DNA from 2 places in the Citrobacter sp. CRE-46 genome. Region 1 is predicted to be linked to the other one. Evidence: predicted binding sites of a transcription regulator. Region 1 holds the regulator's gene; the other holds the start of a gene.
The links. Region 1 encodes LexA, which represses DNA repair genes until DNA is damaged. Its sites were predicted from a motif close to TNCTGTATGTACATACAGNA; they were not measured.
Positions count from the first base shown of each region.

Region 2: umuD (translesion error-prone DNA polymerase V autoproteolytic subunit) is a predicted target of LexA. The motif match lies at 6,066-6,085, and genes of this name have one in related genera.

Region 1 covers NZ_CM184341.1:4,866,484-4,875,357, forward strand. Annotated here, with positions in the region: gene AC534G_RS23620 (quinone oxidoreductase) at 1-774, shown strand, start outside; gene pspG (envelope stress response protein PspG) at 938-1,180, opposite strand; gene dusA (tRNA dihydrouridine(20/20a) synthase DusA) at 1,315-2,313, opposite strand; gene AC534G_RS23635 (cupin domain-containing protein) at 2,420-2,908, opposite strand; gene zur (zinc uptake transcriptional repressor Zur) at 3,023-3,541, shown strand; gene AC534G_RS23645 (CsbD family protein) at 3,583-3,792, opposite strand; gene dinF (MATE family efflux transporter DinF) at 3,924-5,249, opposite strand; gene lexA (transcriptional repressor LexA) at 5,381-5,989, opposite strand; gene AC534G_RS23660 (diacylglycerol kinase) at 6,099-6,467, opposite strand; gene plsB (glycerol-3-phosphate 1-O-acyltransferase PlsB) at 6,639-8,874, shown strand, end outside.
Region 2 covers NZ_JCAPUG010000003.1:53,913-62,786, reverse strand. Annotated here, with positions in the region: gene AC534G_RS26440 (ISKra4-like element ISKpn19 family transposase) at 1-347, shown strand, start outside; gene AC534G_RS26435 (peptidase M14) at 656-1,174, shown strand; gene AC534G_RS26430 (nucleotide-binding protein) at 1,688-2,317, shown strand; gene AC534G_RS26425 (hypothetical protein) at 2,320-2,709, shown strand; gene parM (plasmid segregation protein ParM domain-containing protein) at 2,992-3,966, shown strand; gene AC534G_RS26415 (plasmid partitioning/stability family protein) at 3,971-4,360, shown strand; gene AC534G_RS26410 (Y-family DNA polymerase) at 4,364-5,635, opposite strand; gene umuD (translesion error-prone DNA polymerase V autoproteolytic subunit) at 5,635-6,048, opposite strand; partial or broken gene AC534G_RS26400 (hypothetical protein) at 6,303-6,550, shown strand; gene AC534G_RS26395 (DUF1281 domain-containing protein) at 6,588-7,523, shown strand; gene AC534G_RS26390 (hypothetical protein) at 7,556-7,903, shown strand; gene AC534G_RS26385 (hypothetical protein) at 7,936-8,097, opposite strand; gene AC534G_RS26380 (DNA methylase) at 8,280-8,874, shown strand, end outside.

The sequences.
Region 1 (8,874 bases):
AAAGTTGGCAGCAAAGTGACGCACATCAAAGCTGGCGATCGCGTGGTGTATGCTCAGTCTGCGCTTGGCGCTTACAGCTCAGTGCATAACGTGCCGGCTGATAAAGCCGCTATTCTGCCTAACGCTATCTCGTTTGAACAGGCCGCCGCCTCGTTTCTGAAGGGGCTGACCGTTTTTTACCTGTTGCGCAAAACCTATGAAATCCAGCCTGACGAACCGTTTTTATTCCACGCAGCCGCAGGTGGCGTCGGTCTGATCGCTTGTCAGTGGGCGAAAGCGTTGGGAGCGAAACTGATTGGCACCGTCGGCAATGCGCAAAAAGCGCAAATTGCGCAGCAGGCCGGGGCGTGGCAGGTAATTAACTATCGTGAAGAAAGCATTGTTGAGCGGGTAAAAGAGATCACCGGCGGTAAAAAAGTGCGGGTGGTGTACGACTCGGTGGGGAAAGATACCTGGGAAGCCTCTCTCGATTGTCTGCAGCGCCGCGGACTGATGGTCAGTTTTGGCAACGCGTCCGGACCAGTTACCGGTGTAAATTTAGGGATTCTTAATCAGAAAGGTTCGCTGTACGTGACCCGCCCTTCGCTCCAGGGTTACATCACCAACCACCATGAATTAACCGAAGCCAGCAATGAGCTGTTCTCGCTGATTGCCAGCGGGGTGATCAAAGTGGATGTCGCACCTGGTCAGACATTTGCGCTACACGACGCGCAACGGGCCCATGAAGTGCTGGAAAGTCGCGCCACGCAGGGATCGAGTCTGCTGATCCCGTAAAGAATTAGGGCTTCCCGCAGGAAGCCCTTTCTTTTTTTAGTTCGGCTGTATGTAGGGTACAGCTCGATGAATTCGTTAACCAGGCAATAGTGACAGATTTGATAATCAATTCCTATTTGGTTCTAAAGGCAATGTTTCAGGTTGTGACGGACCACTCAATACCTTAGTAAAATCGGCGGTTATTGCGCTGATACTGTGGGACTTTTGGCGCTTTTATCGCCTTGATCACCCACACCACGGCAACGGCCAGTAACAGCCAGGGCAACAGTTTAATCATCAAGGCAAATAGCCCGCCCAAAAACATGACGACGGTGGCTACCACCAGCGCGGCCAGCACCCCCAGCAACGAGACGCCGGTGACCATCAGCATGATAAAAAATCCAATCACAAAAAGTAGTTCCAGCATGACTCTCTCCCGAAATAAAATACTCTCCATTCCTTTACAAGAAACATGCCAAAGTTAATCCACTGATTTATAAAACAAAAAACCCTGTGACAACGCACAGGGTGTGGTGAAATTAACTAACTTTTAGTGAGAAACTAACGCTTATCGGCCACCAGCTTCAAAGCATGTTCCAGGACGTTAATATCGGCTCCGGCTTTATGCGCGTTCTCACTCAGGTAACGACGCCACTGACGTGCGCCGGGGATCCCCTGAAACAGTCCCAGCATATGGCGCGTCACATGCCCCAAATAGGTTCCCTGACTCAGTTCACGCTCAATATATGGGTACATGGCACGCACCACGGCGACCGGATCGGCATCATGAGTAGCGGCGTCAAAAATTTCGCGGTCGACCGACGCCAGAATTCCGGGATTTTGATAGGCTTCACGCCCCACCATCACGCCATCCATATGCTGCAGATGCTTTTTCGCTTCTTCCAGCGATTTAATACCGCCGTTGATCGACATCGTCAGATGCGGGAAATCACGCTTTAACTGATAAACACGGTCATAATCCAGCGGTGGGATCTCGCGGTTTTCCTTCGGGCTTAACCCGGACAGCCAGGCCTTGCGGGCGTGAATGATGAACATCTCGCATTCGCCGTTGCCAGATACCGTGTTGATGAAATCGCACAGGAATTCGTAGCTGTCCTGATCATCAATGCCGATTCGGGTCTTCACCGTCACCGGAATCGACACCACATCGCGCATCGCCTTGACGCAATCGGCGACCAGTTGCGCATTCCCCATCAGACAGGCGCCAAACATGCCATTCTGTACGCGGTCGGAAGGACAACCCACGTTGAGGTTAATTTCGTCATAGCCCCGCTGTTCAGCGAGCTTCGCACACTGCGCCAGCGCAGCCGGATCGCTCCCGCCCAGTTGCAACGCGAGCGGATGTTCTTCTTCGCTATACGCCAGATAATCGCCTTTACCATGAATGATCGCTCCGGTGGTCACCATCTCCGTATACAGCAGCGTCTGGCGGGACAGTAAGCGCAAAAAGTAGCGGCAATGTCTGTCCGTCCAGTCGAGCATCGGCGCGATAGAAAAACGATGAGCGGGAAAAGCGGTAGACTGAGATTCAGGCAGCATGGCGAATATTCAAGCATCCGGTTAAAAAAGGGGCGCTACTATAGCATAGACCGATGCGATAGTGCGCCCCATCATCGTGGCTCGCACAGCATATTCTCACAGAGCGTTATTTGCGCCCCGGCTTGCCGTCATGTGGGCCAAAAAACTGCGGCGGATGGTCAACCCAGCGATCCTCGCGCGTGGCGGCATAGACCGGGTTAAGCGGGTAATAAATGCGATTATATTTTTTGTTTGCCTCACCCACGACCAGCAAGCGCACCTCTTCACTGGTGTTATTGATAAAGGTGTGGCACACCCCGGTTCCTGCCGGAAAACCGACGCTGTCGCCAGGTTCGAGCTTCCATAAATAGCCGTTAATCCAGGCTTCCGGATAACCTTCCAGCACATAGATAAACTCTTCTTCATCGCTTTCGGCATGAGGATAAGATGTGCGACGCCCCGGCGGCAGGCGTTCATGATGAATACCTAGTCTTCCTAACCCCAGTTTACGGGCAAGCGGCGCGCCAATAGCAAAAAGTTCATTGCTGTCGGGGTAGGTGGAGTCATCAGCCCCCTCCACCTCTCGCCAGTGGCGAATACAGTCGGGTCTTTTCATGTGGATTCTCCAGAATACGATGCGTCAGGTATAGCACACAGCGGCGGATCTCGGCGTTTTAAGCAGAACATGATAAAGTAAGGGATTAACCTTTCACACAAATCGAGGCGCCAAATGGACAAAACCACCACGCAGGAGTTATTGGCTCAAGCTGAAAAACTCTGTGCGCAACGCAACGTGCGGCTAACGCCACAGCGCCTCGAAGTGCTGCGCCTGATGAGCCTGCAGGAAGGCGCTATTAGCGCTTATGACCTGCTCGACCTGCTACGGGAAACCGAGCCGCAGGCCAAGCCACCGACCGTTTATCGTGCGCTCGATTTTCTGCTGGAACAAGGTTTTGTACATAAAGTGGAATCGACCAACAGCTACGTGCTGTGTCACCTGTTCGATCAACCGACCCACAGTTCTGCGATGTTTATTTGCGATCGCTGTGGCGTGGTAAAAGAAGAGTGTGCGGAAGGTGTGGAAGACATCATGCATATGCTGGCGGCAAAAATGGGTTTTGCTCTGCGGCATAACGTGATTGAAGCTCACGGGCTGTGCCCGGCATGCGTGGAGGTTGAAGCCTGTCGCCATCCAGGCGAATGTCAGCATGACCACTCAATTCTGGTGAAAAAGAAAGTCGGTCGCTAAGCCAGAGAGCGTACATCCTTGTACTCTCAGGAGGGGACTAATTACCAGCGGTAATCGTTGCGGGTTTCCCAGTCAGTGACTTCTTTCTCCGCCTGATCTTTTGCATAACCGTAACGCTCCTGGACTTTACCGACCAGTTGGTCACGTTTGCCTTCAATGACCGTCATATCATCGTCGGTCAGTTTGCCCCATTGCTCTTTCACTTTACCTTTGAACTGTTTCCAGTTGCCGCCGACTTCGTCTTTATTCATCATCAAATCCTCATCGTTAGGTTGTGAATAGCCAGAGTATCTCGTCCAACTCCGCTATCTTTTCTGCTGGACGTGAGAATAAGTGTAGTCACTGATTCGGCATTCGATTCACTATTCAGAATTTTTAACCGTCAGGCTTCAACGAACCACGTCCCGTTGCGCCAGTGACGTCGCCAGATAAAGGCCAGTGAAAGCCCGCGCAGGGCGAGAAACACAGTGAGTGCCAGCCACAAACCGTGGTTACCCAGCAGCGGTAAAGCCAGTAACGTTAATGCGAATCCCGCGGCGGCAACGGCCATGCTGTTGCGCATTTCTGCAGCCCGTGTTGCGCCGATAAACATACCGTCCAGCAAATAACACCAGACGCCAACCAGCGGCAAAATCACCTGCCAGATAAGATAACGATCGGCCAGCAGTTGAATCTGCGGGAGCGAGGTCAGCAACGCTATAATGTGCTCGCCAAACAGGGCATAAACCAGCGAAAACAGAATCGCCACAAGACCGGACTGTCGGCAGGCTGCGCGCCAGACATCCAGTAACTGGCTGCCATCCCGTGCGCCATAGGCCTGACCAGAATGCGCTTCAACGGCGTAGGCAAACCCGTCCAGCGCGTAGGCGGTAAAGGTCAGCAGGGTCATCAGAACGGCATTTACCGCAATGATATCGCTCCCCAGGCGCGCGCCCAGCACCGTAATGGCACCGAAACAGAGCTGTAGCAACAGCGAGCGCAGCATGATGTCGCGGTTAAGCGCCAGTAAGCGGCGGAAATTGCCACGCCAGGCCTGTTTCAACATTGCCAGCGAAATTCCGCGCATATGCAGGACTTTGCGTACCATTAACAGACCGATCAGCAAGGTGGCATATTCGGCGGTGACCGTCGCCAGCGCCGCGCCCTGCACGTTCATATGCAGGCCCATCACCAGCCATAAATCGAGCACAATATTGAGAACATTACCGACAATCAGCAGGATAACCGGCGCCCGTGCATACTGAACGCCAAGCAGCCAGCCGAGCAGTACCAGATTCGCCAGCGAGGCGGGGGCGCTTAACCAACGGATTTCCAGGAAACGTCGGGCCTGCTCCAGTACGGCTTCACTGCCGCCGACAATATGCAGAGCCAGATCGATAATCGGCGTCCGAAACAGTGCGATAAGCAGCCCCGCCCCCAGCGCCAGCATTAGCGGCTGCACCAGCGCACGCGCCAGTGCCTGCGGATTTTTCGCGCCAAATGCCTGGGCGGTAAGACCTGTGGTGCTCATGCGTAAAAAAAGCAGCAACATAAAGAGAAAACTGGTCGCGGTGGCGCCAACGGCAACGCCGCCAAGATAGACCGGACTATCCAGATGACCAATGACCGCGGTATCGACCAATCCCAGCAAGGGAACGGTGATATTGGAGAAGATCATCGGTAAGGCAAGACGCCAGAGTGCTTTGTCGGAGGAGGTAAAGAAAGGCATGAAATAGAGCCTGAAAAGAAGTTAGAGGTACTGGAAGATGTTGCCCTGGCCCGGTAAGCGCAGTGCCACCGGGCGAGTTGCCGGATGGCGACGCAAACGTCTTATCCGGCCTACAGGGACTCAACAGAGTATTACAGCCATTCCCCGTTACGAATGACGCCTACCGCCAGCCCTTCAATAGTGAAGTTTTGCTCGCGCAGGTCGACCACAATGGGTTTGAATTCGCTGTTTTCTGGCAGGAGTTCAACCTTGTTGCCCTGTTTTTTCAGGCGCTTCACCGTCACTTCGTCGTCAATGCGCGCGACAACAACCTGACCGTTACGCACATCCTGTGTTTTATGCACGGCCAGCAAATCACCGTCCATAATCCCGATGTCTTTCATCGACATACCGCTGACGCGCAGCAGAAAATCGGCGTTCGGTTTGAACAGTGAAGGATCGACCTGATAATGGCCTTCGATGTGTTGCTGCGCCAGAAGTGGCTCACCTGCCGCAACGCGCCCGACAAGCGGTAAACCTTCTTCTTCTTCCTGCAACAGACGAATACCACGCGATGCGCCGGATACAATTTCCAGCACGCCTTTACGCGCCAGCGCTTTCAGATGTTCTTCAGCAGCGTTTGGGGAACGGAACCCCAAACGCTGCGCGATCTCCGCACGCGTCGGTGGCATACCTGTCTGGCTAATGTGATCTCTAATAAGATCAAACACCTCTTGCTGCCTGGCCGTTAACGCTTTCATTCCGCCCCCTGGGTGTATATACAGTTATGCTGTGAGTATATACAGCTAAAGGTGATTTTGGAACCGCAAACTGCACAAAAAACAGGAGAATGATGAAGTTGTGGAATCTTTATCGCAAATGCGACCACAACAGGATGCCCCAGGTGATCAGGGCGACAAAAATCGACAGCAATACCGCCGCCGACCCCATGTCTTTCGCACGACCAGACAGTTCGTGGTACTCGGAACCGATACGATCAACCACCGCCTCTATCGCACTGTTAAGAATTTCAACGATCATCACCAGCATCACGGAACCAATCAGCAACACGCGCGTAATGGCGTCGACGTCCAGCCAGCAGGCGATGGCAACGCCTAGCAGAACGGCAACGCTTTCCTGACGAAATGCCGCCTCATTAATCCATGCGGCGCGAAAACCTTTCCAGGAATAGCCTGCAGCTTTGATAATTCGGGTGAATCCAGTGGTATTATTGGCCATCAAAAAGAACCTTTTTACATTATTAGCGTCAATGTCATTGTAACGTTACCCCGTTTGTTTCAGGGTGTGGCAAAGCAGCGCGAAGTATGACCGGATACACCAGAAATTCACTAAACTTTCTGATATCCTTGCAGCGCATTTGCATTATTAACCAGAGGCTTTACATCGTTTATGTCCGGCTGGCCACGAATTTACTACAAATTACTGAATTTACCATTAAGCGTACTGGTAAAAAGCAAGTCTATTCCGGCGGAACCCGCACCGGAATTGGGGCTCGATACTTCTCGCCCCATTATGTACGTCCTACCGTACAACTCCAAAGCAGACTTGCTGACGCTGCGCGCCCAATGTCTGGCGCACGATCTCCCGGATCCCCTGGAACCGCTGGAGATAGACGGAACTCTACTGCCGCGCTACGTGTTTATTCACGGCGGCCCACGTGTCTTCACCTATTACACGCCAAAAGAAGAGTCTATTAAGCTATTCCATAACTATCTCGACTTGCATCGCAGCAATCCAGACCTGGATGTGCAGATGGTGCCGGTTTCGGTGATGTTTGGCCGTGCGCCCGGGCGCGAAAAAGGCGAGGTCAACCCGCCGCTGCGTATGCTGAACGGCGTACAAAAATTCTTTGCTGTGTCCTGGCTGGGTCGCGACAGCTTTGTCCGCTTCTCCCCGTCGGTTTCCCTGCGTCGTATGGCGGATGAACACGGTACAGATAAAATTATCGCCCAGAAATTGGCGCGCGTAGCGCGTATGCACTTTGCACGCCAGCGCCTGGCCGCAGTCGGTCCGCGCCTCCCTGCCCGACAGGATCTGTTTAACAAGCTGTTGGCCTCAAAAGCTATCGCGCGCGCGGTAGAAGATGAAGCGCGCAGTAAAAAAATCTCCCACGAAAAAGCGCAGCAAAATGCGATAGCGCTGATGGAAGAGATTGCCGCCAACTTCTCCTACGAGATGATCCGTCTGACAGACCGTATTCTGGGCTTTACCTGGAACCGTCTGTATCAGGGGATTAACGTTCATAATGCAGAGCGTGTACGCCAGTTGGCGCACGATGGCCACGAAATCGTCTATGTTCCGTGCCACCGCAGCCATATGGACTATATGCTGCTGTCGTACGTGCTGTATCATCAGGGTCTGGTTCCGCCGCACATCGCGGCAGGCATCAACCTGAATTTCTGGCCAGCAGGTCCGATCTTCCGCCGTCTGGGCGCGTTCTTTATTCGTCGTACCTTCAAGGGCAACAAGCTTTATTCCACCGTTTTCCGCGAATACCTGGGCGAGTTGTTCAGCCGCGGCTACTCGGTTGAGTACTTTGTCGAAGGCGGTCGTTCACGTACTGGTCGTTTGCTTGACCCGAAAACCGGCACGCTGTCGATGACCATTCAGGCGATGCTGCGCGGCGGTACGCGTCCGATTACCCTCGTACCGATCTACATCGGCTACGAGCACGTCATGGAAGTGGGCACGTATGCGAAAGAGCTGCGGGGCGCGACGAAAGAGAAAGAGAGCCTGCCGCAAATGCTGCGTGGCTTAAGCAAGCTGCGTAATCTGGGTCAGGGTTACGTTAACTTTGGCGAGCCGATGCCGTTGATGACTTACCTCAACCAGCACGTGCCGGAGTGGCGTGAATCTATCGATCCTATTGAGTCTATCCGTCCTGCCTGGCTGACGCCGACGGTAAATAACATTGCCGCCGATCTGATGGTACGCATTAACAACGCAGGCGCGGCCAACGCCATGAACCTGTGCTGTACCGCGTTACTGGCTTCCCGCCAGCGCTCTCTGACCCGTGAGCAGTTGACTGAACAACTCGATTGCTATCTGAGTCTACTGCGCAACGTACCGTATGCCCCGGATGCGACGGTTCCTGCGCAGAGCGCCAGTGAACTGATTGACCATGCCTTGCAGATGAACAAGTTTGAGGTCGAGAAAGACACCATTGGCGACATCATCATTCTGCCGCGTGAGCAGGCGGTATTGATGACGTACTACCGCAACAACATTGCGCATATGCTGGTTCTGCCTTCGTTAATGGCGGCCATCGTAACCCAGCATCGTCATATTTCACGCGCCGCGCTGCTGCAGCATATTGAAGCGCTATACCCAATGCTGAAAGCGGAGCTGTTCCTGCGCTGGGAGCGTGACGAACTCGCTGGCGTGATCGACGAACTGGCCAGCGAAATGCAGCGCCAGGGACTCATCACCCTGGACGATGACGAACTGCATATCAATCCGGCCCGCTCCCGTACGCTACAGCTGCTGGCGGCGGGTGCTCGTGAGACGTTGCAGCGCTACGCTATTACCTTCTGGCTGCTGAGCGCTAACCCATCTATCAACCGTGGTACGCTGGAGAAAGAGAGCCGCACCGTGGCACAGCGTCTTTCCGTCCTGCATGGCATTA
Region 2 (8,874 bases), on a different replicon from region 1:
TTATGTATTGCGATGACCCTGAACTCAGCTATCCTAGCCTGAAATCCCTGCAAAAACATCTGGATGAAATGTATACCTACATCCGGAATAATAAGATGATGATCCCAAACTACGGCGAAATGCGTCGGTACGGAGAGCCGGTATCAACCGCGTTTGTGGAATCCACGATCAATGAAGTGATCGCCAGACGAATGGCCAAAAAGCAGCAGATGCAGTGGAGCAGAAAAGGGGCTCATTATTTGTTACAGACCCGGACCGCCGTTTTGAATAACGAACTGCAGGATAAATTTGTCTGCTGGTATCCGGGTTTTCAAAGTGACGGGAAGGGACCAGCGATGGCAGCATAGCTCACGCTGCCCCAATATTTTTTATGCTCTCTACTGGACGGGGTCTGAGGGCCAATGGAACGAAAACGTACGTTAGTGAAGTAACTGTCTGATATATCAAAACATAATGGACATAGAAAAACATCCTTAAAATGGTGTCTTTTTAATCGAAAAATGGCATTTAATGGACAGCGTTGTCTGCTAATCGATTTTTCAGACGTTCATTTTTAGCTTACCGTACGTTTTCGTACGGTTGGCCCTCAAACCCCTATGTCCAAATGAGTAGGATTTAAACTGACTGTTTAACTTGATGCGTGGTGAGCTAACTCATGGCTGTTGAATGGACTGATGTTGCAGATAATGCCGTTAAAATTGGGCTGGGATCGTTGATTACCTTTTTAGGTGGTTATTTGACTCTCAAGCTAACACAACGGCATGAGTCGAGGAAAGAACGTGCGGCACTGCATCTAAAGGAAATTGATATACGAACCGGGAGATACATAGATTTTCTTTCAATGTCACAATCACTTATGCAAACGTATTTGTTTAAGGATTGCCGGGGTGACAGTGATGATTACATTAATTACATGCGTATTCACAATGAACTAAGTGTCACTTCTACTGATGACATTCGGACTGCTGCCTTTCATGCCCAATATGCGGTATCTCTGTTTGTTACTCAGAATAAGGAAGGGGATCAGGACATTATCCGTTCCTATCGTAACGATGCGCGGGATAAGGTTGCATTGTTTCAGGGGCTGGCAAATGCTGAATTGCGGAAGGAGAGAGCGGCGCTGATGGATCCACCTGTGGCATGGTGGAAGGTCTGGAAACATTGGCGCAAGTGAGCTGGACAGAAATGCCTGAAAGTCCTGGTAGCGGAGAAATTACGTCACAGTAGGTTTATGCCAGCAGTTCTGCGACCGGTGAGCCTCTCCTGAACATCGATCATCAACTTTGTCTCCTGACAGCTCAAATGCCTGTCACGGCTTGAAAAGTATACAGAGGCAGCGTTCGTGCTACCTGGGACTTAAGGTTAGAACTATGTTATTACGTTACTGCGTTAGCGTCGGGTTGTGACTGATCTGCTTATAACTTAATAGCCGCAATCTTTCTGCAATATAGCTGCAAGATTGCAGTTTTGAATTCTAACACACCACGCCGTCGTGACTGAATTTTTCATCAGTTCCGTATTGTCTGGATTGCTTCTATAATGCTTCAATCAAGTAGCAATCTTGCAGCATGATTTTTTATGTTGCAATCTAGCTGCAAGATGCCAGATTGATGCTCAGATATTGACCTCTGCTGTGGAGGTCCTAAATCAAGTATGCTGCAATCTTGCAGCAATACCGGAGGGCTTTATGGCCTGGATAGTTGGATTTATATCGCAGAAAGGCGGGATTGGTAAAAGCACAAAGGCCAGAGCACTGGCCCGGGAAGCTACCAACAGCGGTATTAAAACTAAGCTCGCAGACTTAGACCTTGAGCAGGCAACCAGTTCGGACTGGCATCGCCGTCGTCTGGCTGCCGGCTTACCTCCTGCTGCTTCAGTTGAGTTGTTTGGGACAGCAAAGCAGGCTATCGAGTCAGCAGGTGATGTCGACCTTCTGATTCTTGATGGGCCCGCACGAGCAAGTAAGGGAACCCTGGAAATTGCCAAAGTCGCTGATCTCGTTGTTCAACCGACAGGGGCTTCGCTCGATGATTTAATACCTGCAATTAAGGTTTTCAATGCTCTCGTTAAAGATGGCATCCCTCGCTCCAAGTTAGTCTTTTCGTTAAGCCGTGTTGGCACCGAGGCAGAAGAGGCTGAAGCCAGGGCATATATAAGTGAAGCTGGCTATGAAACATTAGCCGGTTGTTTGTATGAGTTTCCTGCCTATCGGCAGGCCATGAATGCGGGTTTAGCCGTGACGGAAACGCGTTATAAGCGGCTTAAACAAAATGCCGATGAAGTTATACAGTCGCTTATAGACAAGATTGGAGAATAGTAATGGCTGATGCATCTAAGCTAAAAAACCGGACTCGCAAAAATTTGGGGAATCCTCCGGGGCCTGAAGAAGTCGCAACCAGCCTTAATTCACCGGAAGTGGCTCCTGTAGCTGTCGTTCCTGATGCTGCTGAGCAAACTGCACCCGTACCACCGGCTTCTTCTGTACCTGAAACAATGACACCGGCGACGACTCAGGTGATCAATTCCGCGCCGTACACCCGTCGTGATGGCCGTTCAGCTAGAAAAACATATCGTATTATTCCTTTTGCGACCAGGGTAACCCCTGAATTTGATAATGAAATTCGTGACATTGCAGAGCGCGAAGGTATCAAACTGGTCGAAGTTCTTGAGAACGCGCTTATCGCTTATAAGGCACAGAAGGGCTATTAATCCGGATAGCAGCATGATGCTGCTATCTTTTTAGTTATATAATCTTGCTGCAATATTGCAGCAATCATAACGCAATCTAGAATTTTGATTGCTGCTATCTGAAAGCTATCTTTATGCTAGATTGCTGCTATGAAAATGCGTTATGATACTCAAAATGAGTATCACTGGATGTGCGGCAAATACTCAGATTGAGTATTGGTACTCGATTTGAGGGCCTTCCGCTCGCACCTGAATGATATGGGTTAGGTATAAATACTCAATTTGAGTATCAATGGAGATAGTATGAATATTGCTTGTGATGATGGCTCTACCACAGTAAAGCTCGCATGGTTCGCAGATAAAGGTAAATTGAAGACAGGTTTGTCTTCCAACTCATTCCGTCAGGGCTGGAAAGTAGAAGGGATGGGCGCACGCCAGACCTTTAACTATGAACTGGAAGGCAAAAAGTACACTTATGATGAAGTCAGTAACGAATCCATCCTGACTACTCATATTGAGTATCAGTATACCGATGTGAATGTCCTCGCTGTGCATCATGGTCTTCTGAACAGCGGATTAAAACCGCAGCCGGTATCTTTAACAGTGACTTTGCCCATCAGCGAGTTCTATACAAAAGAGTGCCAGAAAAATGAGCTGAACATTCAGCGTAAAATTGACAACCTGATGCGACCAGTAAAACTCAACAAGGGCGAAGTGTTTACCATTGAACATGTTGAAGTCATGCCTGAGTCCCTGCCTGCCGTTTTTGCTCAACTGGTAAAAGATAATGTAGGGCCCTTTGAAAAATCTCTTGTGATTGATCTGGGGGGCACCAGTCTTGATGTTGGTCTTATCGTTGGTCAGTTTGACTCAGTCAGCGCAATTCATGGAAATGCAGAAATTGGTGTATCTATGGTGACAAGTGCAGCACTCACTGCGCTGAAAATGGCCTCCAGTGATACCAGCTCGATGGTTGCTAATGAGTTAATCAAACAGCGTCACGACCCTGATTTTGTACGTCAGGTTGTTAATGATGAAAGCAAAATACCCCTTGTTCTGGATACTATCGAAAGTGCAATCGCCAGTCTGGGTGAGCGTGTAGTTGATGACCTTGCCGGATTCCGCCATGTTAACCGGGTTTACATTATTGGCGGTGGTGCACCGTTGATCGAGGGAGCGGTTAAGGCTGCATGGCATCACCTGGGCCAGAAAGTTGTGATGATGGATTCACCACAAACAGCACTTGTGGAAGCTATCGCGGCATTTAAAGGGGAGTAATTCTGTGGGCGATGAGCGGAAGAAGTTTACTGTCTATCTTCATCCGGATCAGACGGCAGACAATATGTCCCTGGACATAATTGAGTCTGTACCGCGGAATGAGAGAGGGGAGTTATACCGGAGGGCATTTATCTCCGGGCTGGCTCTGCATCAGCTTGATCCGCGACTTCCTGGTTTACTTGCTGTGTTGCTGGACAGGGATTTCAGTGCGGACCAGCTGGTCGGGTTACTTAGCCAGACTACGGGGTGGAAACCATCCCGTGCCGACATTCGGGATATTCTCGCTGAAATGGGCACAGGTCAGGCCATACAACCTCCTCAGCCGGAAGTTATAGAGGATGAGGAAAAGCAGCGCCTCGAGCTGATGCGGGAAAAAATGAAGAAATTTATCTGAGACTCAGATCGATGCGCAGGGAATATCCGACCAACGGGTCGTGTATGCCGGTGAAAGCATTTCTCTCTTCATCTGCCATTCTGGCGCAATCCCGCGTCCTGCAAACCATACTTTCCCAAGTCCTGAATGGTTAATACCATCCAGGACTTTCATCAGCTGCTCGCTCCGTTCCCGTGGTTGTACTTCATCAAACAAATTCAGTTGCGATACCCCGGTTGGTGTGAAATCGTTCAGCATACAGCCTGCCTTTGCGTAACGATGACCATCCACCCAGATCCTGTCCAGAGTTCTGACGGCAGCGGCAACGATGTGCCGTGTATCCTGCGTGGGGATGAGCAGCTTTTCACTGGCCAGATTACCGTAGTAGGGCTCATTTACGGCAAACGGCGATGTTTTCACAAATACGGCAATATGCCTGCAGAACTGCCGTTCGCCGCGCAGCTTTTCGGCGGCCCGTTCTGCGTGCTGACAGACTGCCTGCCGCATTGCTTCATACGTCGTGACTCGCTCTCCAAATGACCGGCTGCAGACAATTTGCTGTTTGGGCGGCGGAGCTTCCTCCAGTGAAATACAGCTTTCTCCGTTGAGTTCCCGGACCGTTCTCTCCAGAACCACATTGAAATTTTTCCTGATGAACGTTGGATTCGCGCGGGCCAGCTGCAGTGCTGTGGTGATCCCCATTGTGTTCAGTTTCTTTGAGATCCTGCGGCCCACCCCCCAGATCTCCTCCACCGGCTGCAGTGACAGCAGTTTTTCTGTACGGCGGGGATTGCCCGGTGTTAACGCCAGTACGCCGCTAAATTGTGGCCACTCTTTGGAGGCCCATTGTGCAGACTTTGCCAGCGTTTTCGTGGGGCCCATTCCGACGCCGATGGTCAGCCCCGTGCCGGAACGAACGTGCTCACGCAGCTGCCGGCCGAAATCCTCGAAATTGATGCAGCTGTCAATACCCCGCACGTCGAGAAACATCTCGTCAATCGAGTACTGCTCAACGCGTGGCGCCAGCGCTTCCAGGTGAACCATGACTCTGTTCGACATCGATGCGTATAGCGCGTAATTACTGGAGAACGCGATGACCGGCTCCGGAAATTTCACCGACTTCAGCTGAAACCACGGCACTCCCATTTTTATGCCCAGCCGTTTCGCTTCAGCGCTGCGCGCGATTACACAACCATCATTGTTACTCAGGACCACCACAGGCCTGTCACGCAAATCGGGACGAAATACTTTCTCGCAGCTCGCGTAAAAGCTGTTAACGTCAGCCAGAGCGAACATCAGTCCGTGCTCCGGGTGAAGGCTGTCACCACCCCAAAAATCTGCAGGTCTTCCGGATAGAGAGTGGGATAGGCCGGGTTCATCGGCAGCAGGGCGACACGGGGTGTCAGCTGCAGGCGTTTAACCGTGAATTCGCCATCAGTTTCCGCGATGACAATGTCACCCTGCAGCGGCTTTTCGGCTTTGTCGACCACCATCAGGTCGCCGGAATGCAGGCCCATCTCTTTCATTGAATCCCCGATAGCCCTGACGAAGAACGTTGCAGCCGGACGCCGGATACACCAGGCATTCAGGTCAAGTTCCTCCTCCGTGTAATCGGCGGCCGGCGACGGAAAACCCGCCGGGCAACGTTCGGTGAACAGTGGGGCAGTGGACGGCACCGGCTCCTGTTCGGGGGCGACAAAAAGTAACATGGCATACCTCTTAAAATACCTGTTTGCATATACAGTATTATTTAAGATATTTCCTGTCCTGCAAGTAAAATTTTACCGTTTCCCGTCAGGTAACTGTTCTGCCTGGAAAAACAGATGTCAGGTTATCCACAGAATCGGTTAATAACCCTGTGGAGGACCGGCGCAGAACTGTTGGTATGTCATCTGCTCCCACTCTGGTGTTTTCCCTTCCCACAAATCCTCTGGTCACCCTGGCCATTTCTGCCCGCCAGTAGCTGACTGCCACCCGCTGCCAGTGTGCCGCGTCCGGACGGACACGGGACGGGCGTCTTTATCGCTCAGGCCCGGCGTCGTTGTGATTTTACGCCATGCCCTCGCCTTCTAAGGCGCGCCCTTCAAGCCGCTTTCGCGGCATAACCTTGCCGTCAAAAAAAATGACGGCTGCGGTATTCCACGATCGGCGTTGACCCGTTACCGGACGCGACGAACAGGCAGCGTGCGGCAGGGAACGGTATCGCGGTGATGCCTCCTGCCCACCCTGACTGTGTAAGGAGCTTCCCATGCCGAACTGGTGTGCCAACAGACTGATGTTCAGTGGTATTCAAAACAGTTATGCCCTTAAAACGTGGATTGCCGGAGGTGAACAGTCTCTGCATCGCCGCGCCAGAAAAGAAGGTATCCAGCTTTTCCAGGCGGGCTGCGCGGGGATACTGCGCCCCCTGACAGAACTGTGTTACCCGCCATACCCGCAGCTGGTTGCTCACGGGGCGGCCGCAGACAATCGGCCTTCAGTGCAGGCGTACAGCGACTGGCTGGCGATGTTTATGGCCGGAGCTGTACTGGATGTGGAAACCTGCCTGAAGCTGCATCAGTGCTGGCTGGACAGTCATATTGCCCATGCCCGCTGGGACACCCTCAGTGAACCGGAACAGGTGGTCATCCGTCAGCTGTACCAGCAAAAGTCTTTCGACTGGGAGGACAGTTTCCGGCCTGCGCCGGTGGATGAATGGTGGGACAGCCTGTGTGACGTCGGTTCTGCCGTACCTGCTGCTGATCCAATGGATTTCCGCGACGTGCTGCCGACGCGTCTGGATATTGAGGTGAACGCCTTCAACGGTGGTCTGCTGACGGGTGTCCCGTCGTCATATGACCACTATCTGAAGCAGTACGGTTGCAAGTGGCCGGTCGGTTATGAGGCAGATATCTGTTTCGCCGGAGAGAACTCGCTGACGGTGGATTTTGATACCCCCTGGAGTCCGGTCGGCGAAGACGTTGTGGCTGAACTCTGTCAGCGGTATGGCGGGGAGGTGGAGCACTGGTTTGCGGAGCAGGGCTGTAATTACTGCGGTTATGCCCGGTACGTCAGCGGCGAAACAGATGTGTACATCACGGACGAGCTGGAGTGGGGCGAGGCTGACCCGGACGATGAGGACAGTTTCCCGGACGTAACCGGCCCGGAGTGGATTATCAACAACGTGGCGCATTTTGGCGGCTGACCGGAGGCGGGCGGGAAACCGCCCGGAATAACATGGAATTAAATTTGAATACCTGGCTTGTTGGCCTGAGCATCGACGTCGGTGGCACTGAAATGATGGTGTATTACCTGATTAGCGCGACTGACCTGGAGCATGCCGAAGCGGGCGTTCTGGAAATGGGGCGCACCTGGTGGCCAGCACTGCAACGCGAGGATGACCGGCATCGGTGGGAATATGCCGCAGGCGTGGTCTGGTTCAACAGCATCATTCTGCTCGATGACGTGGAGAACAGTATCCTGCGCGGGCTGAAGTTCCTCGATGCGTGGACAGTGACTGGTTCAACAGACGCGCCGGTACTGCGCGATGAGTGGGCCAATGACTGGCGGGATATCACCCGCTGACGGAATGCCGGGCAGGGCGACTGCCCGGTACTTCAGGCAGGAATAATGATGTCGCGCTGCTCCGCATCCATGCCGCGCGTGGCGCGGGGATATCCACTGCCCGGAGCCAGTGTGCCGCGCCCGGACGGACACGGGACGGGCGGTTTTTCCGCTCCTGTCCGGCGTCGCTGTGATTTTACGCCATCCACTCGCATTTTAAGGAGCGCCCTTCAAGCCGCTTTCGCGGCATAAGCTCGCCGACGATGGGGACTGTCGGCTCGTTATTCCACGGTCAGCTTGACCCGTTACCGGTCGCGGCGTACAGGCTCCGGGCAGCAGGGAACGGACGTCGTACCGACGTCCTCTTGGGTGCCCCCTGTAACCACGAGGTGTCCCTATGTCCCGTTTTATCCTGGGTAACTGCGTCAATATTATGGCCTCCTTTCCGGATCGCGCCGTTGATTTCATCCTCACCGATCCCCCGTATCTGGTCGGGTTCCGTGACCGTTCCGGCCGCAGTATTGCCGGTGACAAAACCGACGAATGGCTGCAACCCGCCTGCAATGAGATGTACCGCGTCCTCAAAAAAGACGCGCTGATGGTGAGCTTCTACGGCTGGAACCGCGTCGATCGTTTCATGGCGGCGTGGAAAAGTGCCGGGTTCAGCGTGGTCGGGCATCTGGTTTTCACCAAAACCTACTCGTCGAAATCGGCCTATGTCGGCTACCGCCATGAATGCGCCTATATCCTGGCGAAAGGCCGTCCGGCGCTGCCGCTGGACCCGTTACCGGACGTCCTGGGCTGGAAATACAGCGGCAACCGCCACCATCCGACCGAAAAACCTGTTACCAGCCTGCAACCGTTGATCGAGAGCTTCACACACCCGAACGCCATTGTTCTCGATCCGTTTGCCGGTTCCGGCTCCACCTGTGTCGCCGCCGTCCAGGCAGGGCGCCGTTATATCGGCATTGAGCTGATGGAGCAGTACCACA